Regions from separate parts of the Hahella sp. NS-SX17 genome, predicted to be linked through region 2. Evidence: predicted binding sites of a transcription regulator. Region 2 holds the regulator's gene; each other region holds the start of a gene.
What was found. Region 2 encodes sigma-54, which starts transcription at its own class of promoters, with help from an activator protein. Its sites were predicted from a motif close to TGGCACNNNNNTTGCTNT; they were not measured.
Positions count from the first base shown of each region.

Region 1 (9,744 bases), 2.4 Mb from region 2:
TTCCGGGAACGCCCCCGAGCATAAACAGCGAGGCCGACGCCAGACTGGCGGTGGTCGCCATGGGGCGCGACACCAGTCCCATGGTGGAGAAAATAAACGCCAGCGCGGTTGTGGCGAATACTTCGAAGAAGCCTTCCACCCATAAGTGCACCACCCACCAGCGCCAGTATTCCATAATGGAAAGATGCGTACGTTCGCCGTAGAAGAAGGCGGAACCGTAAAACAGCCCGATGGCGATCACTGACGCGGTCAGCAACGCTAACAGGTTTTTGTCGCCAGGGCGTCGCAACCCGTTGATGATTCCTCGCAGCATCAATACGAGCCAGAACGCGACGCCGAGGAATTTTCCGATCTGCCAGAGCCGCCCCAGGTCCACATACTCATATCCTTGGTGGCCGAGCCAGAAATTCAGCTCTGGCGGCATAATCTGCGCGATGGCCAGCCAGTTGCCGACAAAAGAGCCGACGACGACCGCCACCAGCGCCCAGAACAGGATGTCGACGCCCAGCTTTTGATATTTAGGGTCTTTGCCGCCGTTAATAATGGGGGCTAGAAACAGGCCCGCGGCAAGGAAGCCGGTGGCGATCCAGAACAGCGCGCTCTGAATATGCCAGGTGCGCACCAGCGAATAGGGAAACCACTGGGAGACATCAAGACCGTAAAAATGCTGGCCTTCAACGGTGTAGTGGGCGGTAAAGCCGCCGAGAAGCACTTGGAAGGCGAACAGGGCGACAACCAGGAACAGGTATTTGCCCAGCGCCAGTTGCGAGGGCGTCAGCGCGAAGCGACGCAGTGGATCTGACTGCGGCGCCGCAGGCTCCGCCTCATTGTGTTTATGCAGGAACGCCCATCCCCAGATCAACAAACCGACGCCGGCGATCAGCAGCGCGACGCTGACAATGGACCACATGATGTTTTCCGCGGTAGGGCGGTTGTCTATCAAGGGCTCATGGGGCCAGTTATTGGTGTAGGTGACCTCGCTGTCAGGCCTTTGCGTGGCGGCGGCCCAGGCAGTCCAGAAGAAGAAAGCGGTCAGGTCTTCTCGGCGCTGGGCGTCGGGCAGAGTATTTTCTTTCATCGCATAGCTTTCACGGGTTCCTCGCAAGTCTGGCGCATCGCTGAACAGGCGGCTGTAGTATTTCGCGGTATCCGTTATCGCTTGCGCGCGGCGGTCGCTGATGGATGCGGAGTCGCTCGATGCGTCGTAGGCGTTGTGGCGGTATTCGTTTTTCAGACGATGACGCAGGATGCTCTGCTGCTCGTCATTCAGATCGACGTAAGATGCCCCATACACATCCAGCGCGGCTAATTGCAACCAACGCTCCAGTTCGCGATGCAGCCAGTCAGCGGTCCAATCCGGCGCCTGATAAGCGCCGTGCCCCCAGATTGAACCCAGCTGCATGCCGCCCACGGATTGCCAGGCGGTTTGTCCATCGAGAATATTTTCCTGGGTAAAAATGGTCTCGCCTGTCGTGGTGACATAGCGATCCGGAATCGGCGGCGCCTGCCGATAAACCTCGCGGCCAAAGAAGCCGAGCAAGCAGAAAGTGACGCCCAATACGGCGATGAGCAGCCACCAGAGTTTGCGGTATTCAGCCATGGGCGTCCTCCACAACGTCAGTGAACAGAATGTTGTTCTCCAGATGGATGTGCTGCATCAGGTCGTCGCGCAGTTGGGCGAGGCCGGCGTAAAGCGCACGCCAGGTATTGCAAGCGCCTTTCGGAGGCGTGATGTTGTTGGTCAACGCCTCCAGATGCGCCAGTGCGTCGCCGTGCTGATCATGCTCCATGCGCATGACGGAAATAGGGCCTTGCGCCTGCATGCCGCTCATTCCCGCCAGCAGTATCGGAAACAAAATGTTCTCCTCTTTCATCATGTGGCTTTCCAGCTCCTGGAACATTTCCGTCAGATGTTGAGCCAGTCCGTTTGGACATTCGTCGCGTTCCCCATGGACATGCTCCACGCGGCGGGCGAGATGTATCAGTTCCGGAAGCTGCTCGCGATGGCGGGCGTGGTAGCGGGTGAGAATATGGTTAATCAACTCAGGGCGGTCAGCGTGGCTCCAATTGTCCTCTGGCTCCTCTTGTAAGGCGTTGAGCCGTTCCAACACAACGTCTGGGTTCAGCGCCTTTTCAGCCAGGGCGTCCCGCAGCTTCTTCGCGCCTCCGCAACAAAAATCCAGTTGGTATTCACGAAAGAGGCGGGTGGAGCCGGGGAGGTTGCGAGCGATCCAGCCGACGGGACGATCAAGTAAGGTCATGGCGGGTTTCCTTCGAAGGTGATTAACACGCAACAGGTTTGGCAACCTTTATGCCATATATTAACTTTATGATTTTTAAGTGCTTAAAATTTTTATGGTGTTTTTTACCCTTATCTAATAGGGTTATAAAAACCCTTCTAAGGTGATTAATACCATGATTGAGGCCAGCCTGTTGGCGGATCTGGTGACGGAGCTGCCCCACGCGGTGCGTTACCAGCGCTTGATGAACGCCATGCGAGAGTATTTTCGGTGCGGCGCAGTCGCGCTGTTGCGGGCTGACGGGGACTGCCTGCGGCCGTTGGCGGCGGAAGGGCTGGTGCAGGAAACCCTGGGACGCCGCTTTATCATCGCCCAGCACCCCCGTCTTGCCGCCATATTGGCCAGCCGGCGACCGGTATGCTTCGCGAGCGACTCAGGCTTGCCCGATCCCTATGATGGTCTGTTGGAAAGCTGCGTCGGCGAACCTCTGCCTGTGCATGATTGTATGGGAGTAAGCCTGTATGTGGATGGCGTCCTGTGGGGGGCGGTGACCCTGGATGCCCTGCAGGAAGGGACCTTTGATGCGCAGGCGCAGCAGGATCTGGCGCGTTTCACGTTGATTATCGAAGCTTCAGTAAGAGTGACCCGGTTGGAGCAGGAACGCCGTAATCTGGCGCTCATGCGGCAGGATGGAGAGGGACGTGGCGTAACGCAGGAGGAAAGCGAGATCATCGGCTCCAGCAACATAATCCGAAATCTGCTGCGGGAGCTGGATGTGGTGGCGGACTCCGAGTTGCCGGTGCTGCTGATGGGTGAAACCGGAGTAGGGAAAGAATTATTTGCTCGAAGGCTCCATCGTCGCTCTCCACGCAGAGAGCGTCCGTTGATTCATGTGAACTGCGCCGCATTGCCGGAATCCCTGGTGGAAAGCGAGCTGTTCGGTCACCGCAAGGGCGCTTTTTCCGGTGCGTTGGCGGACCGCGCAGGGCGCTTTGAAGCGGCGCATGGCGGTGTGATTTTCCTGGATGAAGTGGGAGAGTTGCCGCTCAGCGTACAGGCGAAGTTGTTGCGGACGCTGCAGAACGGCGAGATTCAACGCTTGGGTGAAGATAAGCCGAGACAGGTGGATGTGCGGGTCATCGCCGCCACTAATCGGCAATTGAAAGACAGCGTTCGCGCTGGCGACTTTCGAGCGGATCTATATCACCGCCTGTCCGTTTACCCTGTTTGGATTCCGCCGCTGCGTGAGCGTGGCGCGGATTCGCTGGTGTTGGCGGGGCATTTTCTTGAGCTTAACCGCTCACGGCTGGGCGTGCGCAGTCTGCGGCTGTCGCGAGCGGCGGAGCAGGCCCTGTGCGCATACTCCTGGCCGGGCAATGTGCGGGAGCTGGAGCATGTCATCAGTCGTGCAGCGCTCAAAGCCATTAGCCGGGGCGCCAACAGAAATGACATTGTGACGCTGGATGCGGCGTTACTGGACCTGGATTATGGCGACACGGTGTCGGCGCCCAAAGAAAGCTCGCCGTCGGAAAGCGTGAGTTATCCGCGTGTCCGCTCCCTGCGCGCCGCCGTGGAGGACTGTCAGCGCGAAGTTATCCGTGAGTCGGTGAATCGCCACGATGGCTCCTGGGCCGCCGCCGCTCGTGAGCTGGAGGTGGATTCGAGCAATCTGCATAAAATGGCCAAGAAACTGGGGCTGAAATGAGTCTGTCGTCGGCGACGTTGATACACACTAAACTCTGGTCGCCAGCATTAAAAATAGTCAGCAAGATCAATCAGGCGAATCGGCGCTAGCGCAGCCACAATGCTCTTCGTTGAGGCGAATATGGCGAATGAGACGACGGTAAGCATTTATCAAAACAGACTGCGGCGCGTGCTGGCGTACATAGATCAGCATTTGTTTGATGACTTGAGCGTCGAAGCGCTGAGTCAGGTGGCCCACTTCTCCAAATTTCATTTCCACCGGCAGTTTTCCGCGAGCATGGGAATGGGCGTATATAAATATGTGCAGTTGCGACGACTGAAGAAAGCCGCTCATGAGCTGGCTTATCGCAGTCGTTATAGCGTGACGGATATTGCGTTAAATACCGGGTTTGATAGCCTGGAAGCCTTTTCCCGAGCCTTCAAGAAAGCATGCGGACAAACGCCCTCCCAATTTCGACGAGATCCGTGGTGGGCGCCTTGGCGAGATCATGATGAATTTCTTTTCAAAGCGAGGGCGGACATTATGCAGACGGATAACCCGAACTATTCAGTCAATATCCTGGCGCAGGAGGCCATTCCGGTCGCGGCGCTGGAACATCGCGGCGCTCCAGAGCGTCTCGGCGAGTCTATTCGACGCTTTATCGAATGGCGTAAAGCCAACAAACGGCCTCCCTCAGTCAGCGCCACGTATAACATCCTGTACAGCGACCCTGAGTCTACACCGGCGGAAGCGTTTCGTATGGACTTGTGCGCAGGCGTCAACTCAGCGGTTGAGGAAAATCCCTACGGCGTCATGGCTAAAACACTTCCGGCGGGGCGTTATGCCGTGCTGCGTCATACCGGTCCCGACGCTGGCATGCGGGCGGCTTTCCACTTCTTATATGGCGAGTGGCTTTCTGGGAGTGGGGAAACTTTATGCGACACGCCTTGTTTTCTCCAACGTGTGACCATGTACCCGGACGTTCCTGAACATGAAGCGATCATCGATATCTATTTGCCATTGGCTTGATCAGCGGCGCGTCGCCAAAAAGGTTCTTCTTCGACTCAGATCCGGCAATAATGCGAGCCAACGTTGAAAATCAGGAATGAGAGATAGAGATGCTGCGCGTTTTGGGGATTGTATTATTGCTGTCACTGACCAGTTGCGGTTTTGTAGAAGGCGTTGATGTCGATCAACCGGCTCGTCAAGCAAGGGATCGATGAAGCCGCTAGTAAACCGGAAGTGATTAAGCCTAGCGCTGTCAAAGGCGCAGACAAGTAGCTTATTGTGGCGCCTGAATGACATTTGCTGAGAAACTGGCCGCGTGGCGTCTGGGGTGGAAACTTTATTTCTTTGTGTACGCGCTGATTGCCGTTGTGTTTGCGGTGATTATCACGCAGGCGCTATTTGCCTGGCATGACTATGTGGATTTAGCGTTTTTCTTCATCAACCTGGGGGCGATTTATGGTTACGCCTTTAACAAAAGAGTCGGACGGGCCGGGTTCTGGAAATGCCTGCTCTGGGTTTATCCTGTCTGGTCGCTGATATATCAGTTTGCCTTGCCGTTTGGCTATGATTTCCCGCAGATGGGCATGCGAACATACGTAAACTGGACCATGATATTTCCGCTGGGCGTTACTGTCGTCAGTTCCCGGTGTATTTATAATTACGGATTTAAGTCGCAGCCTTTGTGGATGGGCAATGCAAGGCCTCTTTCACATCGTGAAGCGGAATCAGAATAGTTAGGAAATAAATATGAGTGACTTGTACGCGCCGCCCAAAAGTCAGGTTGCTGATGGCGCGATGTCGATTAAAGAACCCATCGTGATATGGAAAATATTCTTTGTGATCTGTGTGCTGTTGAATCTGATCGTGGCGCCATTTCTGATTATGTCTTTCATTGGCGCAGACTATGTGGATTTAGATTTTAACGCTGGCGTGCTGGACTACTTTGATTGGCTTATACAGAGCGTCATGTTGGTTGGGTTATTTGGGTATGCTTTTTCCAAGCGCATCGGCATGCAGAAGTTGTGGAAGGTCGCGCTGCCAGTATATGTCGTCTGGTTTGTCTCATACGCCTTTATCCTGCCGTTCGGGTTTGGAGTGTATCAATTTAATGAGCCGCCTGCGCTGGACTGGACACTGGTGATCGATCCCCTGTATACCCTGGCGGTGGCGCAGGCGCTATATCTTTACGGTTTCTCCTCGGACCATCTTTGGCGTGAGCAGCAAAAAGCGGATCGATAGCCGGTTAAGAGACGTTACTCAATGGGATACTCTCTGCCATATTTCTCATAAAGCGGCAGGAGCTGATGGGTTTTAATGAGATAAGCGACGCCTTCGTTATACTTCTCTCGTAGATATTCTCCGCGCTCACTCTTGGAAAAGGTCATATACAAGAAAACACGGGTCACCGGCTCAGTGCGAAACTGGGTTTTATCTACCAGAATATTGCTGAAAGTAATGTTGGTCTGACGCAGGTTGTCGAAGTAGTAATCCGCCCGTTTCAGATAGACTTTGGAGAGCGCGCTTTCTCTGGAGTTCAGATCTTCTCCCTGGAGATACTGCTTCACCTTATCGTCGATATAGTCCGTATAACCTCGAATCCATACGCCGTTTTTTTCAGCCAGCGACTCCAGCCCTTTCCACTCCCCGAAATGCTCAGGCAAAAAGGTGACAGCTTCGGTGATAACGGAAACAGGATAGAGCGCCTGCGGGTATTCATCGGTAGGATCAAGGCCGCCATACATGTCGGCGTGTCCGTCCTTCACCATGAGCTCGGCGCGTTTCCAGGGCACGATAATCTGGTTTACTTCAATGTTTACATGCTTGAATGCGGCGAAAATGACTTCGTTGTAAAGCCCCGTACCGTCTTTCTCCACGCTGCCTTCCCACTCCGGCGTAACCCAGATAATGCGATCGACATTCTCCGCATATGAGACGTGGCTTATGAAATTGGTGAGAATAAGTACTGTGAGTAGCTTGAGCATCTTGCTTCCAATCAGATAATGCCCGGGATATCCGGCGGAATAATAGTACAAGCCGGGTTCAATGCGAAGGTCAGGAGGCGATATCGATACGCATCTAGCCGAAGTCAGCGCGCAATAATATTTTTTCCTTTCTTAAATCAACAATGTAGACCAGTAAGTGCCTACCTGACCAATTTGTGCTTACTTTTTTGACTCCCTCTGGAAGCCTACTCTGAGCGCCTGTTTCAAATGACTTTAGAGAGGTGAGGCATCATGCAGTTGGTACAAGGTTCCTGGGCGTTGATCGTGGGCGGCTCCAGTGGAATGGGGTTGGAAATTGCACGCCGGATGGCGACGGCGGGCGTGAATATTATGCTGGTTGGCAAGCGTCGCGAAAAACTGCAGCAGGCTGGCGAGGCATTGCGTGGCGAGGCGGAAGTCAGGACGATTAGCGTGGACCTTTATGATGAAGGTCAAGTAACGGGTTTGATCGATCAACTGAATGCTCTGGAGGAGCCCATTCGCTACTTGGTGAACGCTGCGGGTTATTTCAATCCCAAGCCGTTTCTGGAGCATACGCCAGCGGATTACGACGCCTACCTGGGGTTGAATAAAGCCTTATTCTTTATCTCCCAGGCAGTCGCTGCGAACATGCGCAAACACGGCGGCGGCGCTGTGTTGAACATTGGTTCCATGTGGGCGAAGCAGGCGGTTAAAGCCACGCCGTCCTCCGCCTATTCCATGGCGAAGGCGGGCTTGCACGCGCTGACCCAACATATGGCGATGGAGCTGGCGGATGATGGCGTTCGCGTCAACGCTATCGCGCCGGCAGTGGTGAAAACGCCGATCTATGAAGCCTTTATGGCTCCAGAAGAGGTCGACGAGAGCTTGGCGACGCTAAACGGATTCCATCCTATCGGTCGCATTGGTGATGTTGGCGACGTGGCGAACGCGGCGATATTTCTGCTCTCAGATCAGGCGGACTGGGTGACCGGCGCGATCTGGGATGTTGACGGCGGCGTGATGGCGGGGCGTAATTAATCTGTCTTGCTCAGGGCTTGGTCGCTGCGTGGTCGGCGAGAGCCCTGTTATACTGCCGCGCCGTATCCTCTTAATGTGACATACAGGAGTGGTGGTGTAATGGAAGAGGCTCTGAGCAAGAAACTGCGCTGTGCGGTATTGGACGACTATCAGAACGTGGCGAAGACCTATGCGGACTGGAGTGCGCTGGATACGCGCATAGATCTCCAGGTATTCAACCGCCATCTTGGCGATGAAGATGAGGTCGCCGCACAACTGGCGGACTTCGATATTATTGTCATCATGCGAGAGAGAACGCCATTTGGCGCTTCTTTACTGGGCCGATTGCCGAGGCTGAAACTTCTGGTGACGTCCGGTCCCCGTAACGCCGCCATTGATCTTGCCGCCGCCAGCGCAAATGGCGTGACGGTTTGCGGCACTCAGGCCTCCAAAACACCACCGACAGAACTAACCTGGGCGTTGATACTGGGGTTGGCGCGCCACGTAGCGATAGAAGACGCTGCATTCAAAGCCAACGGTCCATGGCAAAACACGGTTGGCGTTGATCTCGCAGGGAAAACGCTCGGCTTGCTGGGGTTGGGTCACATTGGCCAGAAAGTGGCGGCGATTGGCCAGGCGTTTGGCATGAACGTCGTCGCCTGGAGCGCCAACCTCACTGCGGAATTGACCAGCTCAAAGGGCGTGAGGCTTGCAGATTCGAAAGACGCTCTGCTGGCGTGCAGCGATATTGTCTCCATTCATCTGGTGTTAGGTGAGCGCAGCCGGGGGCTGATTGATGCGGAGGCGTTGTCGCGGATGAAAAAGTCTGCGCTGTTGATAAATACTTCCCGGGCTCAAATCGTCGACCAAACGGCTTTGGTGGAAGCGCTGCTGCAGAATCGCATCACCGGGGCGGGATTGGATGTATTTGAGCAGGAGCCGCTGCCGGAAGGACATGTTCTGCGCACGCTGCCGAATGTGCTGGCGACTCCCCACCTGGGCTATGTCACTGAGAATAACTATCGCACTTACTACACTCAGATCGTCGAAGCGATTCAAGCGTACCTGGATGGCGCACCAGTTCGGGTGATGGGCTGAGTGAAGGAGCTCAGCGCCATTCACAGTTACTCTCAATGCTCGCTGCGCCCAGATGTACGTACCTGCGCTGCCGCGTCAGCTCGCAGGTGAAACGCAGGGGGCGTCCCGCCAGTTCGTCATTGGGGGCGGGGCCGACTTTGATTGTGCTCCAAATCAGATGCTCTTTGCCGTTAATTTCTACATATATGGTTTGCGCGGCGCGAAATGGTATCGGCAAGAGCGTCGTCAATAGAGAAGTTTTATATAGGGCAGGCAGACGGAAGCTTCCGTCTGGAGCAGTGTGTACGCTGTCGGAGGATTTTTGACGCCATTCGACCCAACGGGTCACTGTGGCGCCTGATACAGGTTCGCCAGCGTAGGTAATCACGCCGTAAACTTCTGAAAACAGGCATACTTTGCCGATCATATCCAAGACTCCCAGTCCTGCGCAGACATCATGGCTGGCGAAGAGAATGATAGCATGTTTCCCGGTAAAGATTATGTAAGGGGTTAATTTTAATATATATTTCATGCTGCACTCCTTTGCTGGCGATAGCGCTCAACGCAGGCCGGAGGAGATGCGCCCGCAACAGAATCTGGATAGAACGGAGAGTGAAGAATGATTTTCAGGAGAGACGGATATAGGGATATCAAAAAGATTCTCGCTTTGGGAGTGGCGTTGGCGCTAAGCGCATGCGCTCACCAGAATGCAAAGCCTCCCTTGCAGACAAATCTGAGTCAGGCGTACGCCAAT
Region 1 is NZ_CM170632.1:1,033,827-1,043,570, forward strand. It holds gene AC2IBB_RS04730 (nitric-oxide reductase large subunit) at 1-1,600, opposite strand, end outside; gene ytfE (iron-sulfur cluster repair protein YtfE) at 1,593-2,261, opposite strand; gene norR (nitric oxide reductase transcriptional regulator NorR) at 2,416-3,945, shown strand; gene AC2IBB_RS04745 (AraC family transcriptional regulator) at 4,066-4,953, shown strand; gene AC2IBB_RS04750 (hypothetical protein) at 5,223-5,666, shown strand; gene AC2IBB_RS04755 (hypothetical protein) at 5,680-6,171, shown strand; gene AC2IBB_RS04760 (substrate-binding periplasmic protein) at 6,186-6,914, opposite strand; gene AC2IBB_RS04765 (SDR family NAD(P)-dependent oxidoreductase) at 7,167-7,934, shown strand; gene AC2IBB_RS04770 (D-2-hydroxyacid dehydrogenase family protein) at 8,034-9,011, shown strand; gene AC2IBB_RS04775 (DUF6795 domain-containing protein) at 9,022-9,522, opposite strand; gene AC2IBB_RS04780 (hypothetical protein) at 9,610-9,744, shown strand, end outside.
Region 1: a site for sigma-54 is predicted at 2,300-2,317, ahead of ytfE (iron-sulfur cluster repair protein YtfE). Genes of this name have one in related genera too.

Region 2 (9,744 bases):
TCCGGCAAGCCATTGAGGAACTGTTTGACGAAAGCATTTCCATTGGAGCGCAGCTCCTGCGGGCTACCCTGCCCCATCACTTTGCCGTCAGCGACTATGCACAAGTGATCCGTAATGCTCAATGATTCCTGAATATCATGGGACACGACCACGCTAGTCAGCCCCAAGGCGTCATTAAGCAAACGGATAAGCTGGACAATAACGCCCATTGCGATGGGGTCCTGTCCAGTAAATGGCTCATCATACAGAACCATTTCCGGGTCCATGGCGATAGCGCGCGCCAACGCCACACGACGAGCCATGCCGCCAGATAATTCGCTAGGCATCAAATCACGAGCGCCGCGCAGACCTACCGCATGAAGCTTCATTAAAACCAGGTCGCGAATCATTGCTTCGGGTAGTTGTGTGTGGATGCGCAAAGGAAATGCGACATTTTCAAAGACGCTGAGATCAGAAAATAGTGCACCGGATTGAAACAACATCCCCATGCGTTCGCGCAACTCATATAGCTCCTTGCGCTTCAGCTTCGGCACATTGAACCCATTCACCCAGATATCGCCCTTATCGGGCTTCAGTTGGCCGCCGATTAATTTCAGTAGCGTGGTCTTACCCGTACCGCTGGGCCCCATGATGGTGGTGACCTTGCCTTTGGGTATATCGATGTCTACGTTATCGTAGATGAGCCTGTCGCCTCTGGCGAAGGTAAGCCCCCTGACTTCCACGTAATTGGAGGGGTTTTGCGTCATCTGAAATCACCTTAATCGCCCAGCCAGCGTAAACGCCCCCTTCCCGGAAGCATTAAGTATCCTAAAAACATAACCTTACGGCGGCTTTGGCGTTTTGCCAAAAATAGCCTAAACAGGTGCGGAATATATCAGAAGATGTTTTAACTGCCCACATCTTTCCCGGCAAGTTGCAGCAGGCCTTGAGCGTCGTATAATACGCTGGCCTCGCCGCAGAGCATTGGACTCAACACCATACCCTGTCTGCTGCAAGCAGATACCCCTAGAAACAGACTCTGGAACGCTGCATTAATGAGCCACCACGATCACGAGTATATAAAAGCCGCTAAGCGCACAATAGAAATGGAGCTTGAAGCGATTCAGGCGTTAAGCAATCGCATAGATGAGGCCTTTATAAAAGCATGTGATTTAATGCTTGAGTGTGAGGGCCGGGTTGTCGTGACAGGCATGGGAAAGTCAGGCCACATAGGAAATAAAATTGCCGCCACTCTAGCATCGACAGGAACGCCTTCATTTTTTTTGCACCCCGGCGAGGCCAGCCATGGCGACCTGGGTATGGTGACGCCTAAAGATGTAGTTTTAGCAATTTCCAACTCAGGAAATACAGCGGAAATTGTCACTATACTACCGCTTCTCAAACGTATGGGTGTGCCGCTGATCAGCATGACAGGCAATCCGAACTCTACATTGTCTCTAATTGCTGAAGCCAATATTGACGCCAGCGTCTCCACCGAAGCCTGCCCGCTTAACCTTGCCCCAACTTCCAGCACTACAGTATGCCTGGTGCTAGGAGACGCTATTGCTATTGCTCTTCTGGAAGCTCGCGGGTTTACAGCGGAGGATTTCGCTTTTTCTCATCCCGGCGGAGCCTTGGGTCGCAGACTACTCTTAAAAGTGTCCGATATTATGCACACAGGCGAATCCATCCCTGTCGTCAAAGAAAACGCATCTCTAAGCGAATCTTTATTACAAATGTCCCAAAAAGGACTGGGAATGACCTGTGTAGTTGACCAGAATTCCAAGCTATTAGGCGTATTCACTGACGGAGATTTACGCCGCACATTGGACAAGAATATTGATATACGAAACTGCACCATAGACACAGTAATGACCGCCAACTGCCGCTCTGTGACCAAAGATATGCTAGCCGCCGAAGCTCTTGGCCTGATGCAGGAGAAAAAAATCAACGCCCTCCCTGTTGTTGACGCAGACAAAAGGGTCATTGGCGCGTTCAATACTCAAGACATGCTGCGCGCGGGAGTCATTTAATGTCGCCTTCATTGACCGAACAACAATTGCAAGCACTGACGCCGATTAAGCTGTTGGCGCTGGACGTGGATGGAGTCCTGACAGACGGCGCCCTTTACTTCGGAGAGTCAGGGGAACAATTCAAGCCCTTCTCAATACTCGATGGCCTTGGCGTCAAACTCCTGCAAAAAGCGGGCGTCACTGTCGCCATCATTACAGGACGCAAATCCGCCATGGTCGCCAAACGAGCTGGCGACCTGGGCATCCTTGAATTACTGCAAGGCAGAGAAGACAAGCTTGTCGGTCTGAATGAAATTCGCAATAAGCTGGGTCTGGAACTCAGTGAGTGCGCATACGTCGGCGATGACCTGCCCGACTTGGCGGCCATTCGCAGCTGCGGCTTTGGCGTCACCGTTCCCAATGGTCACTGGTATGTTCGCCAGCATGCGGCTTATTGCACATCCGCGCACGGAGGAAAAGGCGCAGTGAGAGAAGTGTGCGATATGATACTAGACGCCAAAGGTGTGCTGCACGCCTCATTGGAAGCCTACCTATAACCTCATGACAGATCTGCTCCGACAATATAGCAAATGGATCTACGCCGCTTTGGCGGCGTTCCTGGTCATTTATCTGGTCGCCTACCAGGATGACGGGGCTGTCCCATTTTTCGAGGAAGAGCCTCTACTGAAGGATGAGCCCGACGCTTTCGTCATTAATGCCGTTTATACCACTTACAACAAAGAGGGCGCGCTCACCAGCCGCCTGCAAAGCCAACTGGCCAAGCATTATCCAGATACGGATACCGGCGTACTGACCCAACCCTATCTGGAGATATATCAACAAGGAGAAAAAAGCTGGCGCGTGGAGTCCCTCGAAGGCGAGCTGCTCATCAAGCAGGACACTCTGAAACTCCGCGGCGATGTAAAGGTCAACGGAGCCTCCAATGATGGCGCGCCAATCCTCATGCAAACGGAAGCACTGGACTACAACAACAAGTCACGCTTTATCAGTACAGATCAACCCGTTAAGATAACTTCAAATATCAATCAGTTAACCGCTGTCGGAATGGAGGCGGATATTGATAAAAAGCTTATTGTCTTACTTTCTCAGGTAATCGGTGTTTATGCGCAACCCAAGTAAACTATTCACAGTGACGTTATTGCTGGGCATCGTGTTCGCCCCGCTGAGCTACGCCCTGGACCTTCTTAACGGTAGTGACGAACCGGTACGCATCAAGGCTGGACGCTGGGAGAGAGACGGTCAGAAAGGCATCGACACGTATATCGGCAATGTCGTCATCACTCAGGGCAAATCCAGTATCGAAGCGGATAAAGTCGTCCTTTACACTGACGATCAAGGCATCAGTCGTTTTCAAGCAACCGGCAAGCCCGCCCACCTTGTGCAGTTTGACGCAGAAAAACAAACTGAAACTCACGCTTACGCAGAAAGCATGGATTATGATCGCAGCCAGAGTAAAGTCATCATGCGCAACCATGCGCGGATTCTGCAGGACAACAGTTCCGTGGAAGGAGAAGAAATCATCTATTTCACTGACAAACGCCTGGTGACAGCGAAGGGAGCAACCTCAGGCAATCAGGCCGAACAGGTTGAAATCATCTACCATCCGCCCAAATCTAATAAACAATGAGCACCCTCACCGCCAAAAATCTGGCCAAGGCCTACAAGAAACGGTCAGTAGTAAAAGACGTGTCCGTCGAAATCCGCAGCGGCGAGATTGTCGGACTTCTCGGGCCTAACGGCGCAGGTAAGACCACCTGCTTCTACATGGTGGTGGGATTGATCCCCAGCGACAAAGGCGGCGTATACATTGACGACGCGGAGATCACCGCTTTACCCATGCACGGCAGAGCGCGCAAGGGCATAGGCTACCTGCCGCAGGAAGCCTCAGTTTTCAGAAAGCTGTCAGTGGAAGACAACATATACGCTATCCTTGAGACCAGAGCCGATCTGAGCCGCAAGGAGCGCAAGCAAAAGATGGAAGAGCTGTTGCAGGAGTTTCACATTACCCACATCCGCAAGAGCCTTGGCATGAGCCTGTCCGGGGGCGAACGCCGACGCGTCGAGATCGCCCGCGCACTGGCCACTGAACCAAAGTTTGTCTTGCTGGATGAGCCTTTCGCCGGGGTAGACCCTATTTCCGTCAACGATATCAAGCAGATAATCGAGCACCTTAAGAAACGCGGCATCGGCGTTTTAATTACCGACCATAATGTGCGCGAGACCTTGGATATTTGTGAACGCGCCTATATTGTCAGTGAAGGATTTATTATCGCAAGCGGCACGCCAGGTGATATTCTTGCCAACCCAAAGGTTAGGGAGGTCTATCTGGGTGACCAGTTCAAACTTTAGTTTAACCGGCGGCCTCCATCCCGGATGGACCTCAAGGCTCAAGAGCTTAGGATAAAAGCACTTAATAATTATGAAAAACTCACAAGATCTGTGCCTGAATCGGTGGTAAGCATCAGATGGTTATGAAAACTTCATTGCAGTTAAAGCTGGGTCAACAACTGACCATGACCCCGCAACTGCAACAAGCAATAAAACTTTTGCAGCTTTCAACACTGGATTTGCAGCAGGAGATTCAACAAGCGCTTGAGTCCAACCCTATGCTGGAAGTGTCAGAAGAGGACGAGTCTCCCAATCACGTTCAGAATGATACGATCAGCGACATGCTCGCCAACAACTCCAGCAAGGAGAGGACGCAAGAGTCGGGCATGGAAGAGGGAGGGTTCGCCGAGGAGGACAACTGGTCCGATTCAATCCCCAACGACCTGCCCGTAGACACCGCCTGGGATGACGTGTTTCAGAGCAGCTCAGGCAGCTACAGCGGAGGCGAGGATGACGAATACGACTTCGAGTCCCGCAACAGCAAGGGCGAGACCCTGCAAGACCACCTTCTCTGGCAACTGAATCTCACCCCCATGTCCGATATCGACCGTATGATCGCCGTTGCGATCATTGATGCGGTCAGCTCCGACGGTTATCTCTCCCTTACGCCTGACGAAATTCACAGCGGCCTGCAGACAGAAGGCGAAGAAGAGATAGAACTGGACGAAGTGCGTGCGGTGCTAAAACGCATTCAGCAATTCGACCCGCCAGGCGTCGCAACCTGCAATCTGCAGGACTGCCTGCTGAGCCAGCTGAATCAGTTGCCCAAAGACACCCCCTGGCTGGGGCAGGCCAAACTGGTGGTCAGCCACTACATCAACTTGCTTGGCAATCGCGACTACGCACAGTTGATGCGCCGCAGTCGCCTGAAGGAGGACGACCTGCGGGAGGTTCTCAAACTGATCCAGAGCCTGAACCCAAGGCCAGGCGAAGGCATTCAGGAAAGCAATACCGAATATGTCGTTCCTGACGTAATCGTCAAGAAGGCCAACGGTCGCTGGCTGGTGGAGCTCAACCCGGAAATCGCCCCCAAAATCCGCATTAACCCTGGCTATGCCGGCTTGGTAAGACGCGCGGACAACAGCTCCGATAACACTTATTTACGCGATCAGTTACAGGAAGCGCGCTGGTTTATCAAAAGCTTGCAAAGCCGTAATGAAACCCTATTGAAAGTCGCCTCACAAATAGTCGAACATCAACAAGGGTTTCTTGAGTATGGCGAGGAAGCGATGAAGCCGCTGGTGCTGCACGATATAGCCGAGGCTGTGGAGATGCATGAGTCAACAATTTCACGGGTGACCACGCAAAAATACATGCACACTCCCCGCGGCGTATTTGAGTTGAAGTACTTTTTCTCCAGCCATGTCAGCACAGACACCGGCGGCGAGTGTTCTTCCACCGCCATTAGAGCTATTATCAAGAAGTTAGTCGCAGCAGAGTCACCAAAAAAACCATTGAGCGACAGCAAGATTGCTGCGCTGCTTGGCGACCAGGGCATCAATGTCGCCCGACGTACGATCGCAAAATACCGGGAGGCGCTTTCCATTCCGCCTTCAAACGAACGTAAGCGTCTAATTTAAAAGGAGGAATACAGGCATAAGACTTAAATCAAATAGTCACAAAATGGATGTGCTAGTATTTTTCATGGAAGTGCAAAATTCATAATGCACCGTATATTGGCATTAGGAGCAAAGTATGCAAATGAACATCACCGGACATCAAGTCGAGTTAACTGAAGCACTGAAGGACTACGTTAACAACAAGTTCGACAAGCTCGAACGACACTTCGACAGCATCAGTAATGTCCAAGTAACGCTCTCCATTCAAAAACAGCGCCAGATTGCGGAAGCAACCATGCACATTAGCGGCGCTGACCTGCATGCCAATGCTGAACACGAAGATATGTACGCGTCAATCGACGCACTGGTGGACAAACTAGATCGCCAGATCCTCAAACATAAAGAGAAGCACGTTGATCGGATGCATGGCGCATCCGCCAGATAACAGAACATGGCCCAAACCACACTAACTATTGAGTCCATTATCTCGCCCGCCCTCACACGCTGTGGGGTGTCGGGCTCGAGTAAGAAGCGCGTTCTTGAATATATCGCCAATCTGATTGCGCAGCATTTTCCATTTTTGGACGAGAACGCCATTTTTACCAACCTGATATGCCGTGAAAGACTCGGCAGCACCGGTATCGGCCAAGGTATAGCGATACCCCATTGTCGCCTGGAAAATTGTGATCGCATCATAGGAGCCCTGATTACACTGAAGGATAAAATTCCTTTTGACGCGATCGACAATGAACCCGTGGATCTGCTGTTCGTTCTGATCGTTCCGCAGGAAGCCACCAGCGAACACCTTGACCTGCTGAGCCAGCTGGCCCAGAAATTCAATGATCGTCGCTTCTGCGAACATTTGCGCGACTGCGACAACGACGAAACCCTGTTCAGGAGGGTGCTGGAAAAATAATCCAGCTTCGATGGAAAGAGGAAGACATGAAGCTGATTATCGTAAGCGGTCGTTCAGGCTCCGGAAAAAGTACGGCGCTCCATGTCCTGGAGGATATGGGCTATTACTGCATTGATAACCTGCCTATCGGTCTCCTCTCGCCTCTCACCCAAGAGGTGCTGGACCAGGGAAAAACCCAAAATCAGCAACTCGCCGTCAGCATAGACGCACGAAATCTTTATAGGGATTTATCAGATTTTCCGTCCATTTACGCCACCCTGCAAGCGCACAATATCGATGTGGAAATCATCTATCTTGACGCTAATGACGCCACCTTGATCAAACGCTTTCATGCGACGCGCCGCAAGCATCCGCTTAGCAGCAAAAGCACGTCCCTGAAGGAAGCCATCGCCAAAGAGAAGCAGTTGCTGGAGCCAATCGCCACACTGGCGAATCTCTATATAGACACCAGCGATCTCTCGATTTACCAACTACGGGATCAGGTCAAAATCAGAGTTATCGGGCACAAGACCCAGGAACTCGCCCTACTCTTCCAATCGTTCGGCTTCAAACACGGCGTGCCCTCAGACTCAGATATGGTGTTCGACGTTCGTTGTCTCCCCAACCCCTACTGGGATACAGCGCTGCGCGGCTACAAAGGCACCGACCAGGAAATCATTGAGTTCCTAAAACAGCATCCGGAACCGGAACAGATGCTGCAACACATCATCAGTTTTCTTGAGACCTGGATTCCACACTTCCAGAACAGTAACCGCACCTACATGACCATCAGCATTGGCTGCACTGGCGGGCAGCATCGCTCGGTCTATATCTGCGAGTGCCTGGGAGAGCATTTCAAGAAAAAATATGATAATGTCCAAGTGCGCCACAAAGAGCTGGCGCAATAAGGTTTTAACAATAAGAAGCCACAGTCGCTTAACAATTAAACCGGCCTGAATCCAACATTCAGGAAACTTCAATCTTTTATGCTCATCGCGCCCCATGATCCAGGAACAAGTCACTATTATTAATAAGCTTGGCCTGCACGCCCGAGCGGCGGCCAAATTCGTATCCACCAGCGGCCGATTCGCCAGTAAGATCAGAGTAGCCAAAGAAGGCCAGGAAGTTGACGGAAAAAGCATAATGGCGGTCATGATGCTCGCCGCCAGCAAGGGAACCCCTCTTACTTTAAAAATAGACGGCCCCGACGAAGAAGAGGCGCTTAACGCCATCAAGACTCTGATCGAGGATTATTTCGGAGAAGGCGAATAACCCCTCACTGCTTTCGGGGCGTCCCGCCCCATCTCATCAAACCTCTCAAACAATACAAACCGCTTGAATAAAGTAAGACAATTCCCTGATTTTCCTTAGACTAATTTTCGTCTTAACTTACACTTTATATTGGGCTCGCTTATACTGGCGCCACAACGGCGCAGAGTCCGACTCTGTAATTTAAATCCGGCAATTTCTTCGCTGCCCGTTGCGGGCCGCCCCAAACGCGGATGTAATCTATGCCTCAAGCGACCGAAAAAAGCACTGCCAAGGTCCGTATGCGCTCCATTGCGGAAGCGCTCGAAAGCGGATCTTTACAGCAGGTCGCGCGCATACTGAACGGCGGCCTTTCCCCCAGCGACATTGCTCACTTACTGGAGTCATCACCGCCCAACGAGCGGAAGTTACTCTGGCAGTTAGTCGATGACGAGCTGGACGGCGAAGTCCTGCAATATCTGAGCGACGAAATCCGTTCTGACTTCCTGAGCGAAATGAACGCACAGGATGTTATTGAGATCGCCGAGGATTTCGAGGTCGATGACCTCGCTGACTTACTGCAGCAGCTACCGGAAGCGGTCATCCAGGAAGTTCTGGAGACCATGGACGCCCAGGACCGTCAGCGTCTGGAAGAAGTCCTGGCCTATCCTGAGGATTCCGCCGGCGGCCTGATGAACACGGACATGATTACCGTGCGTCCGGATATTACCGTCGATGTTGTGCTTCGCTATCTGCGCAGCCACAAAAGCCTGCCCAACATGACCGACAGCCTGCTGGTGGTAAACCGAAAAGACGATTTCATAGGCGTACTTCCTGTGACCACTTTGCTGGTGTCCAGTCTGAGTTCGACGGTGCGCGAAATCATGCGGACAGACGTGGAGCCGATCCCAGCGACCGTCTCCGACAAAGAGGTCGCAACTCTATTCGAGCGCCACGACCTGGTTTCGGCCCCTGTCGTCAATGACAAAGGCAAACTCGTAGGCCGTATCACCATCGATGACGTGGTTGACGTTATCCGTGAAAACGCCGATCACGAAATCTTAAGCATGGCGGGTCTGGACGAAGAAGAAGACATGTTCGCCCCCATTATGAAAACCGCCAAGAGCCGGGCGGTCTGGCTGGGAATAAACCTGATCACCGCATTTCTCGCTTCAGCAGTTATTGGTATTTTTGAAGCGACCATTGAAAAGGTGGTCGCTCTGGCCGTATTGATGCCTATTGTCGCCAGCATGGGCGGCATCGCAGGCAGCCAGGCGCTCACGCTGGTAATCAGAGGGATGGCGACGGGCAAGGTCGGTTCAAACAACATTCGCTGGCTGATGAACCGTGAGTTTCTGGTAGGCGCGTTTAATGGCGTACTCTGGGCTTTTGTGGTCGCGACAGCCGCCATGGTCTGGTTCAACGACGTCACAATTGGCGTCCTTATCGCCTCAGCGATGTTGATTAACCTGACGGTAGCGGCAATCGCCGGCACCGCCTTACCACTGATACTAAAGACCCTGAAAATAGACCCTGCCCTGGCTGGAGGCGTCATTCTGACCACCGTCACAGACGTTGTTGGATTCATGTCATTTCTAGGGCTCGCTACAATCGCCTACGCCTGACCATGCGCAATGGCGAA
Region 2 is NZ_CM170632.1:5,996,376-6,006,119, forward strand. It holds gene AC2IBB_RS26745 (ATP-binding cassette domain-containing protein) at 1-746, opposite strand, end outside; gene AC2IBB_RS26750 (KpsF/GutQ family sugar-phosphate isomerase) at 1,035-2,012, shown strand; gene AC2IBB_RS26755 (KdsC family phosphatase) at 2,012-2,548, shown strand; gene lptC (LPS export ABC transporter periplasmic protein LptC) at 2,553-3,131, shown strand; gene lptA (lipopolysaccharide transport periplasmic protein LptA) at 3,115-3,639, shown strand; gene lptB (LPS export ABC transporter ATP-binding protein) at 3,636-4,361, shown strand; gene AC2IBB_RS26775 (RNA polymerase factor sigma-54) at 4,484-5,980, shown strand; gene hpf (ribosome hibernation-promoting factor, HPF/YfiA family) at 6,096-6,404, shown strand; gene ptsN (PTS IIA-like nitrogen regulatory protein PtsN) at 6,411-6,875, shown strand; gene rapZ (RNase adapter RapZ) at 6,902-7,762, shown strand; gene AC2IBB_RS26795 (HPr family phosphocarrier protein) at 7,857-8,126, shown strand; gene mgtE (magnesium transporter) at 8,366-9,727, shown strand.

Region 3 (9,744 bases), 1.1 Mb from region 2:
GACACGCAAAGGAACCAGACCTATCGCTAAACGGGTACGACACCTGTTTGCAGGCCGCACCTATTGTGAATGCGGTTCAAAAATGTACGTCCCATCAAACAGTCCGAAATACATCTGCGCGAAGTGCAGAAACAAGATACCAACCGAAGACCTAGAGACCATCTTCCACGAACAGTTGCGTGACTTCTTCTGTTCACCGAATGAAATCGAGCACCATCTCTCATCATTCTCAAACAGTATTGCAGCGAAAGAGGACGTGCTTATAGTCCTCCAAAAAGAGCGTGAGAAAGTTGTGGCGCGAACAGACAAACTATACGAACTGTATCAAGAAGGAGGAATTGATAAGCGAGGTTTTGGAGAGCGCTATAAGCCACTTCAAGAACGCCTGGAACAAATTGATGCAGAGCTGCCGCAACTCCAAGCAGAAGTCGATTTTCTGAAGATCACCCAAATCTCACAAAACGAGATTGTCGATCACGCGCAAGACTTATACGCCCACTGGGACAATCTCACCAGCGACGACAAACGGCAGATTGTCGAAGCAGTTACCGACCGCCTAATCATCGGCAAGGAGGAAGTTGAGATCGAACTCTACTACGCTCCAACCCCCACCCCAAAGTGCAATAGCACTTCCCAAAACGCTGGCACTTTGGCAACGCATCAACATGGATTCATGGCCGCAATAAGCTGGAAGCGCGCAGGAAACGTGGTTTGTTGCGCCGCTCTTGATATCACGATTTCTCCAGACTCCATCGGCTCTCGCAGCACTTCCAGCACTTTGCGGTCGAACTCCGGTAACTCATCAAGGAAAAGTACGCTATTGTGGGCCAGAGAAATTTCACCTGGTTTAGGGTTTGAACCGCCTCCCACCAACGCCACTGCTGAAGCGGTATGATGAGGCGTACGGAAGCGGCGCTGCCGCCATTGCAACAGATCCAGAGCGACGCCCGCCACAGAGTTAACCGCCGCAGTTTCCAGCGCCTCCATTTCCGTCAGTTCTGGAAGAATCCCCACCAATCGCGACGCTAACATGGTTTTGCCCGTACCTGGCGGGCCAAACATCAACATATTGTGATTACCCGCCGCTGCGATTTCCAACGCCCGCTTTGCTTGAAACTGTCCCTTGATATCCGCCATGTCAGGGGCTTTAAGCCTTTGCGCCGAGGGCTTCAGCTGGCGTACCGGCGTCATGCGCTCATGTCCCAGCAGAAAAGCCGCCAGCTGGCCCAACGTAGCTGGCGCAAATACTTCCAATGCGGACACTAAGCTGGCCTCTTGTGCATTTTGCGGCGGCAGGACAATTTTGGCCCCGGCCTGAGAGCAGCGGAGAGCCGCAGGCAACATTCCGGCCACAGGACGCAACTCCCCGGAAAGCGCCAGTTCGCCATAAAACTCATATCCGGCAAGCGCCTCTTCCGGTAATTGTCCCGAGGCAGCCAATACGCCTATTGCGATTGCAAGATCATAACGGCCCCCCTCTTTGGGAAGATCCGCAGGCGCCAAGTTGATAGTAATTCGGCGGGCGGGAAACTCGAAGCCACTATTAAGCAGTGCGCTCCTGACTCGGTCTTTGCTTTCTTTGACCGCAGCTTCAGGTAATCCGACGATGGACAGGGCTGGCAAACCATTGGACAGATGGGCTTCGACCTTTACCAGCGGCGCTTCCACGCCAAGTTTTGCGCGAGTGTTGACGATTGCGAGTGACATACTCCCTCCTTGGATAAATACAGCCTCGTTCCTGAGGCGCTAATATGTAGATATTAAAACGAGACCGGCGACCTGATTATCATCGCCGGCTAATAAAAAAGCCTGTTAGGCTTGTTCGCCTTGCTCTGTCTTGGCTTGCAGCGCCGCCTCAAGCTCAACCACGCGTTTTTCCAGACTGTCCAGTTTCTCGCGGGTGCGGCGCAATACTTCCAATTGCACATCGAACTCTTCCCGGGTCACCAAGTCCAGCTTGGAAATGATGCTGGATAAAGCCGCCTTGGCCTGCTGCTGCACATCTTCCTGCGCCGATTTGGCGACATCCGGCAGAAACTGCCCGAAGTGCTGGTTAAACGCGTTAAGCAAATCTACTGGTGATACCGACATGGAAAGCCCTCCGTTTTTCGGAGCGGCGATTGTACCACGGCGATTCTGGTTTGTTTATGGAATCCTCTCCGTTTCCCGCTACTGGCTATCGAACCGAAGTGAATATGACAAAAAATCCCGTTTATAACGTTGCTCATCTGCTTTTTTGCACAAAGTTTGTGCACTTTCATAAATGCGCACCAGCTGCGGGCGCCATTTAACCTCAAACAGGGGCGTGCTGCGCTATAATTGTGCCCTGGTTTTTTCATAAGGTAAGAAATATTCATCTAGTTAACTGTTTTAAATAAATTTTTTATCATTGGCACAGCAGATGCTACATCACGCACAAATTCCGCACATATTTTTGTGCGTGGTTGAGCTTGCTGATTGTGCGATTTCTATAACAGGCGGGTAGATACAAAGGAGAAAAAAATGAAACTGGTAACTGCCATTATCAAGCCATTCAAGCTGGATGATGTGCGTGAAGCACTCTCCGAGATTGGCGTTCAGGGCGTGACCGTGACCGAAGTAAAAGGGTTCGGACGTCAAAAAGGCCACACCGAACTGTACCGTGGCGCAGAGTATGTCGTCGATTTTCTCCCTAAGGTGAAAATCGAAGTCGCTATCGGCGACGACCTGCTCGATCAAGTCGTAGAGGCCATCACCAAAGCCGCCAACACCGGCAAGATCGGCGACGGCAAGATCTTTGTAGTGGATCTGCAACAAGCCATCCGCATAAGGACCGGCGAGACTGGTACAGACGCGATTTAACCAAAACTAACAACAACTGGTAACTGACAAGCCTAGTGCGGAGGGCTTTTCATGGAAAACAATGTTTTTCACTTACAATATGCATTAGATACCTTTTATTTTCTTGTAATGGGCGCCCTGGTCATGTGGATGGCCGCCGGTTTCGCGATGTTGGAATCAGGCTTGGTGCGCGCCAAAAACACCACTGAAATTCTTACCAAAAACGTCGCCCTCTACGCCATTGCCTGCATCATGTATCTGATCTGTGGCTATGAAATCATGTATGGCAGCGGCGGATATTTCCTGACCGGCGTCATGCCCGGCGACACCTATGTCGATGACACCTTGAATGCTTTCGCAGAACGCGATGGTGGGTTCTCAGGCGCCGCCATCTACTCTGGCGCATCCGACTTTTTCTTCCAGGTTGTGTTTGTCGCAACCGCCATGTCTATCGTATCCGGCGCTGTCGCAGAGCGTATGAAACTATGGGCGTTCCTGGCTTTCGCTGTAGTGATGACAGCATTCATCTATCCGATGGAAGGCTCCTGGACTTGGGGAACTCAACCAGTATTCGGACTGTATAGTCTTGATGAAATGGGCTTCAAAGACTTCGCGGGCTCCGGTATCGTCCACTTGGCTGGCGCTGCGGCGGCTCTGGCTGGCGTATTGCTGCTTGGCCCACGTAAAGGCAAATACGGTCCTAACGGACAAGTTAACGCAATCCCCGGCGCCAACCTGCCAATGGCCACACTGGGCACCTTCATCCTGTGGATGGGCTGGTTCGGCTTTAACGGCGGCTCAGTATTAAAACTGGGCGACATCGGCAACGCCAACTCCGTCGCCATCGTATTCCTGAACACCAACGCCGCAGCGGCCACCGGCGCGATAGCCGCTCTGATCACCGCTCGCCTGTTGTTTGGCAAAGCAGATCTGACCATGCTTCTGAATGGCGCACTGGCCGGTCTGGTGGCAATCACCGCCAATCCTGACGCGCCGTCCCCTGTCGCCTCCTCATTGATTGGCGTGGTCGCAGGCGTACTGGTCGTATTCTCCATCGTGACGCTGGATAAACTGAAAATCGACGACCCTGTTGGCGCAATCTCCGTACACGGCGCTTGTGGTCTACTGGGTCTGCTGGTAGTGCCTTTCACTACGGATGTCAGCTTCCTGGCTCAGTTGGCTGGCGCGCTTACCATTTTCGGATGGGTATTCACAACCAGCTTGGTCGTGTGGGGTCTGATCAAAGTGATCATGGGCATCCGCGTCAGTGAAGAAGAAGAATATGAAGGCGTGGATCTGGCGGAATGTGGAATGGAAGCTTATCCTGAATTCACCCGCGACTGATCTCGCAAAGCGACCTTAGTAAGGGGCTGCCATTCGGCGGCCCTTTTTCGTGTGAGCAGGATACTGGCGTTATGAGAAGCCTGCGCCCCCAGACATAACGTCGGGGCGTACATATTTTCCCCTAGTTACGCTGCCTGACAGCGTGATTAAAATGCGCGCAATTCTATAGGGTTAATAAGATGTTAGCATCCATCATCGGCACACTGGCGGCGCTGCTCACCACACTGGCGTTCCTGCCCCAGGTGAGGCAAACGCTGAAAACGAAAAACACATCCGGCATCTCACTCGGGATGTATAGCATTTTTACGTTGGGCGTCTTTCTGTGGCTGCTTTATGGGATCATGATGGTCGCGTGGCCAATCATAATCGCAAACACGCTGACGCTAGCGCTGGCGTCCACCGTGCTGGCGCTAAAGCTGAAGCACGGCTAAGCGCTGCGCCTTCATTTAAGGCAGAATTTCGATGGGCGTGCCGTCCGGCACCAAAGACCAGATCTCATCCATCGCCTGATTGTTAACGGCAATGCATCCATCCGTCCAATCAAACTCGTAAAGCCAGATACTGTCACGGTCATGATTAAAATCATTAGGCCAACCATGGATCATGATCATTCCTCCAGGCTCTCTCCCTTGGCTTCTTGCGTACTCAATATCCTGGTCATTAGGGTAAGAGACGTGAATAGACTTATGGAAAGCGCTGTTAGGGTTACGCCAATCAAGAGAGTAGGTGCCTTCAGGCGTGCGCTCATCCCCTTCAAATTGCTTATGTCCAAGCGGCTTATCGCCCAGCGCGATGGGATATACCCGTAGAGGCTTCCCTTCTTTCAGCAGTATTAAAAGTCTAGAGGCCTTCTTTACCTGCACTTTGTCCACAAGTGGAGCCATATAGGCGGATTCAGACAACGCTAACGATGTTTGCGCAGGCTCAGCCCAAACACTGCAAACAGCAAGACAACTCGCTAGAAATAGTAGACCTTTCCGCATGAGACCCTTTAGAAATTTATTGGACGACGCTTAATAAACAGCATAGCAAACATGAGAATCCTGCACAGATTCGAACTGTGACCAAGGACATCCGTTTGTATATCAGCCGTGCATGTGATGCGTTTTTACAACACTATTAAAGGGATGCCAACAAGTCATTGAAGTAAATGCCAGAAATCAGACATAAAAAAACCTGCGCCAAGCGCAGGTTTTTTATCGCTTCGCGGAGTCTGGAATCAGCTTTTGTACTTGCTGAACGCCAAACAGGCATTAGTGCCGCCGAAGCCGAAGCTGTTGCTCAGAACGGTATTCAACTCAGCGTCCGTAGGCTCAGTTACGATCGGGAAGCCTGCGGCTCTTTCATCCAGCGCTTCGATGTGACGTGAAGGCGCAATGAAACCACCTTCCATCATCAACAAGCAGTAGATGGCTTCGTGTACACCAGCAACCCCCAAAGAGTGGCCGGACAGCGACTTAGTGGAGCTGATGCGCGGCAGATTGTCGCCAAAGGCTTCTTTTACCGCTTTCAGTTCAATGATATCGCCGACTGGCGTACTGGTGCCGTGAGTATTGACGTAGTCTACCGGCGTATTTACGGTAGACAGCGCCTGATGGATACAGCGTACAGCGCCTTCTCCAGATGGAGCCACCATGTCTTCGCCATCGGAAGTGGCGCCGTAGCCCACCAACTCAGCGTAGATCGGCGCGCCGCGACGCAGCGCATGCTCCAGCTCTTCTACGACGACAACCGCGCCGCCGCCAGCGATGACAAAGCCATCACGGGTGGAGCAGTATGGACGTGAAGCGCGGGAAGGATCGTCGTTGTACTTGCTGGACAACGCGCCCATAGCGTCGAATAGAACCGCCAGGCTCCAATGCTCTTCTTCACCGCCGCCAGCGAATACGACGTCTTGCTTGCCCAACTGAATTTGTTCCCAGGCGTGACCGATACAGTGAGCGGCGGTCGCGCAAGCGGAAGTAATGGAGTAGTTAACGCCGCGGATTTTGAATGCGGTGGACAAACAGGCGTTTACAGAACTGTTCATAGTGCGGGGTACGCGATAAGGTCCCACACGCTTGACGCCTTTCTCACGCAGAATATCGACGGATTCGACGACGTTACTGGTGGAGGCTCCGCCAGAGCCCATCACGATGCCAGTGCGAGTGCTGCTCAACAGCTCTTCGTCTATTTTGGCGTCTGTGATGGCCTGATTCATGGCGATGTAGGCGTACGCAGCCGCGTCGCCCATGAAGCGCAGATGCTTGCGGTCGATGTGTTCAGCGAAATCGATCTGGACGCTGCCACTGACCTGACTTCTCAAGCCCGCTTCTTTATAGCTTTCGTTAAACCGAATGCCTGAGCGGCCAGCTTTCAGTGACTCAGCCACCTCCTCTTTGGAGTTGCCCAAGCAGGATACGATTCCCATTCCGGTTATGACGGCGCGTTTCATTCAGAAACCTCTTACATTTGCAAAGGATAACTTATTTGATTTCCGCACCGCTCATGGCGGCGGGGTCAAACAAGCCCACTCGTAAATCCTTGGCAGTATAAATGGCTTTGCCGTCGACATACACGGTTCCATCAGCCAAGGCCATAATTAACTTACGAGCGATTACTCTTTTGATATCGAGAACATACTCGACGGATTTTGCGGACGGCAACACCTGACCGGTAAATTTAACTTCGCCGACTCCCAGCGCCCGGCCCAATCCCTTGTGACCTTTCCACGCCAGGAAAAAGCCAACCAGCTGCCACATGGCGTCCAACCCGAGGCAACCTGGCATGACCGGATCGCCAACGAAATGACATTTGAAAAACCACAGATCCGGATTGATATCCAACTGCGCACGCACGGTCCCGTGACCGTATGCTCCGCCTTCCGCAGAGATAAGAGACACCCGGTCGACCATCAACATCTGATCTACGGGAAGTTTCGCAGCGCCTTCGCCAAATAACCGTCCCTGTCCGCAGGCTTGAAGTTCTTCTTTCGTATATGAAGCTTTCACTCCATGGTTTTCTGCTATTGCGTGCACGCAGTTAACTCCGATTTCTATTCACGTCCAATAGCCTGCCAACCATATACCGGCTGTGTTGCCGTTTCTTGACAGGAGTTATGGTTTGCATGTTAGTGCGCCCGAAAAAAGTACGTCTATTGGACAAAGGTAGGTTCGCACCCTGTTCGGAAGGCCGGATTCCCTTATAGAATCTGGCCTTGCGCATTAAAATACAGATGTATAGAAATAAACGTTAGGACTAATCGAAGTCAAGTTCATTCTTCATGAATTCAGGCAAAGCCAAGGCCGCTTTGTGTACTTCCGCATTGTAGTAGCGAGTGACGAAAGGACGCTCCGCCGCATCTTCCTCACGGAAATATTCCAGCTTCTTGCCCTTGCCAGCCATAGTGCAACTCCACCAGCCAGTGGGGTATACAGGCTGCGGGAAAGGCAGGGTTTTGACGCCATCGAAGCCCGCCTGACGCATGTCTTCATGCACTTTTTTAATAATGCTGGCCGTGTGCAACAGTGGGGACTCTGTCTGCTGCACGATCATGCCGCCTTCGCGCAGGGCCATGAAACAGTTGCGGTAAAAGTCGACAGCGAACAGGCCTTCCGCAGGTCCAACCGGGTCGGTGGAGTCGACGATAATCAGGTCGATGGACTCCAAGGGCGCGTCGGCGATCCACTTGATGCCGTCACCAAAGAAAAAGTTGGCGCGTGGATCATTGTTAGCGGTGCACAGGTCAGGGAAATACTCCTCTGCGACGCGGGTGACGCGCTCGTCGATTTCAACCTGCCAGGCTTCTTCAACGCCAGGGTGTTTGAGCACTTCTTTCAATGTGCCGCAATCGCCGCCGCCAACAATTACGACTTTCTTCGGCGCCTGATGAGTGAACAGCGCGGGGTGGGTCATCATTTCGTGGTAGAGGAAATTGTCACGGTCTGTCAGCATGACGCAACCGTCCAACACCATCAGATTACCGAAGGTTTCCGTCTCAAAGATTTCAATCTTTTGATACTGGCTCTGCTCTTCGTGCAGTTTGTTTTTGACTTTGAGGGAAAACCCGGTGCCCTGGTCCTGAAAGATTTCGGTAAACCACCCGGGGATCTGCTCGCTCATTATTTTCTCCCAATGATTCGATTAAATTTCTGTCGGCGCTATGCGCCTGCGGCTAAAGCAGCCTATTGTAGGCGTAAGGCGCGAAGATCACAGCATAATTTTGGGGACCGCCTAGGTTTCTCGGCCCCCATGAAACTATGCCCAAACGTAAAGCTAACATCTTATTAACGCTACTGATTCCGCTTGCTTTAAAATGTCGCCCCTTGACGATAACTTTAACACTTTATCCGGGGGCATATTGCCGAGGAGACGCATTGATGGAAGATTGGACCCGCGATCACGCACTGTCCACCTACAACATCCCATTCTGGGGTGACGGCTATATAGATGTTGACGCCGATGGCGACGTTATCATCCGCCCTAAAGGCTCAGAACACAGCGCCAGCGTGAGTCTAAAAGGGCTCGCCCAACAAGTCCGCGCCGCTAATCTTGGGCTGCCGGTATTGGTGCGTTTTGCGGATATTCTGCATCACAGGGTCAATCATTTGTGCGAGGCGTTTAATCGCGCCGCGGAGCAACTGGCCTATTCAGGCCGCTATACCGCGGTCTATCCAGTCAAAGTGAACCAGCAGCGTCGCGTCATTGAAGAAATCGTCGCCGCGCAACCCGCCGCCGCCAATGGCCAGATCGGTCTGGAGGCGGGCAGCAAGCCTGAGCTGATAGCCGTGCTGGCTATGAGCAACCCCGGCGCCACTATTGTCTGCAACGGCTACAAAGACCGTGAGTTCATCCGTCTCGCCTTGCTGGGTCAGCAGATGGGCTACAAAGTTTATATCGTGGTCGAAAAGCTGAATGAACTGACTTACGTGCTGGAAGAAAGCCGCAATATGGGCGTGACGCCGCGCATCGGCGTACGCGCCCGGCTGGCCTCAATAGGCAAAGGCAATTGGCAGAATACCGGCGGAGAGAAGTCGAAATTCGGCCTGTCTTCCGTGCAAATTCTGCAGGTGCTGAACACGCTGAAACAAGCCAACGCATTGGAGTCTCTCCAGTTACTGCACTTCCACCTCGGTTCACAAATCGCCAATATCCGGGATATACAGACAGGATTGCGTGAGTGCGCGCGCTTTTATGGCGAGCTTCGTCGCCAGGGGGCTGACGTGAAGATCGTCGACGTTGGCGGCGGTCTGGGCATCGACTACGAAGGCACTCGCTCCCGCAGCGCCTGTTCGGTTAACTACAGCGTACATGAGTACGCCTTCCACGTTCTGCGTACGATCAAAGAAGAGTGCGACCGCGAAGGCATCCCTCATCCGAATGTGATTACTGAATCCGGCCGCGCCATCACCGCCCATCACGCCGTGTTGATCACTGACGTCATAGACAGAGAGAGCGTGGCGCAGCCGGATGCGGTCAAACAACCGGATGCAGACTCTCCATCTGTCGTTCGCGACTTATGGCAGGACCTGGAGGCGCTGAAAGACCGCAATAATCGCCGTTCGGTCATCGAGATTTACCACGACGCCGCCCATGCTTTGC
Region 3 is NZ_CM170632.1:7,092,989-7,102,732, forward strand. It holds partial or broken gene AC2IBB_RS31940 (YifB family Mg chelatase-like AAA ATPase) at 664-1,707, opposite strand; gene AC2IBB_RS31945 (accessory factor UbiK family protein) at 1,813-2,091, opposite strand; gene glnK (P-II family nitrogen regulator) at 2,503-2,841, shown strand; gene AC2IBB_RS31955 (ammonium transporter) at 2,893-4,164, shown strand; gene AC2IBB_RS31960 (SemiSWEET transporter) at 4,344-4,595, shown strand; gene AC2IBB_RS31965 (L,D-transpeptidase family protein) at 4,611-5,048, opposite strand; gene fabB (beta-ketoacyl-ACP synthase I) at 5,384-6,598, opposite strand; gene fabA (bifunctional 3-hydroxydecanoyl-ACP dehydratase/trans-2-decenoyl-ACP isomerase) at 6,630-7,181, opposite strand; gene speE (polyamine aminopropyltransferase) at 7,402-8,265, opposite strand; gene speA (biosynthetic arginine decarboxylase) at 8,523-9,744, shown strand, end outside.
Region 3: a site for sigma-54 is predicted at 2,391-2,408, ahead of glnK (P-II family nitrogen regulator). Genes of this name have one in related genera too.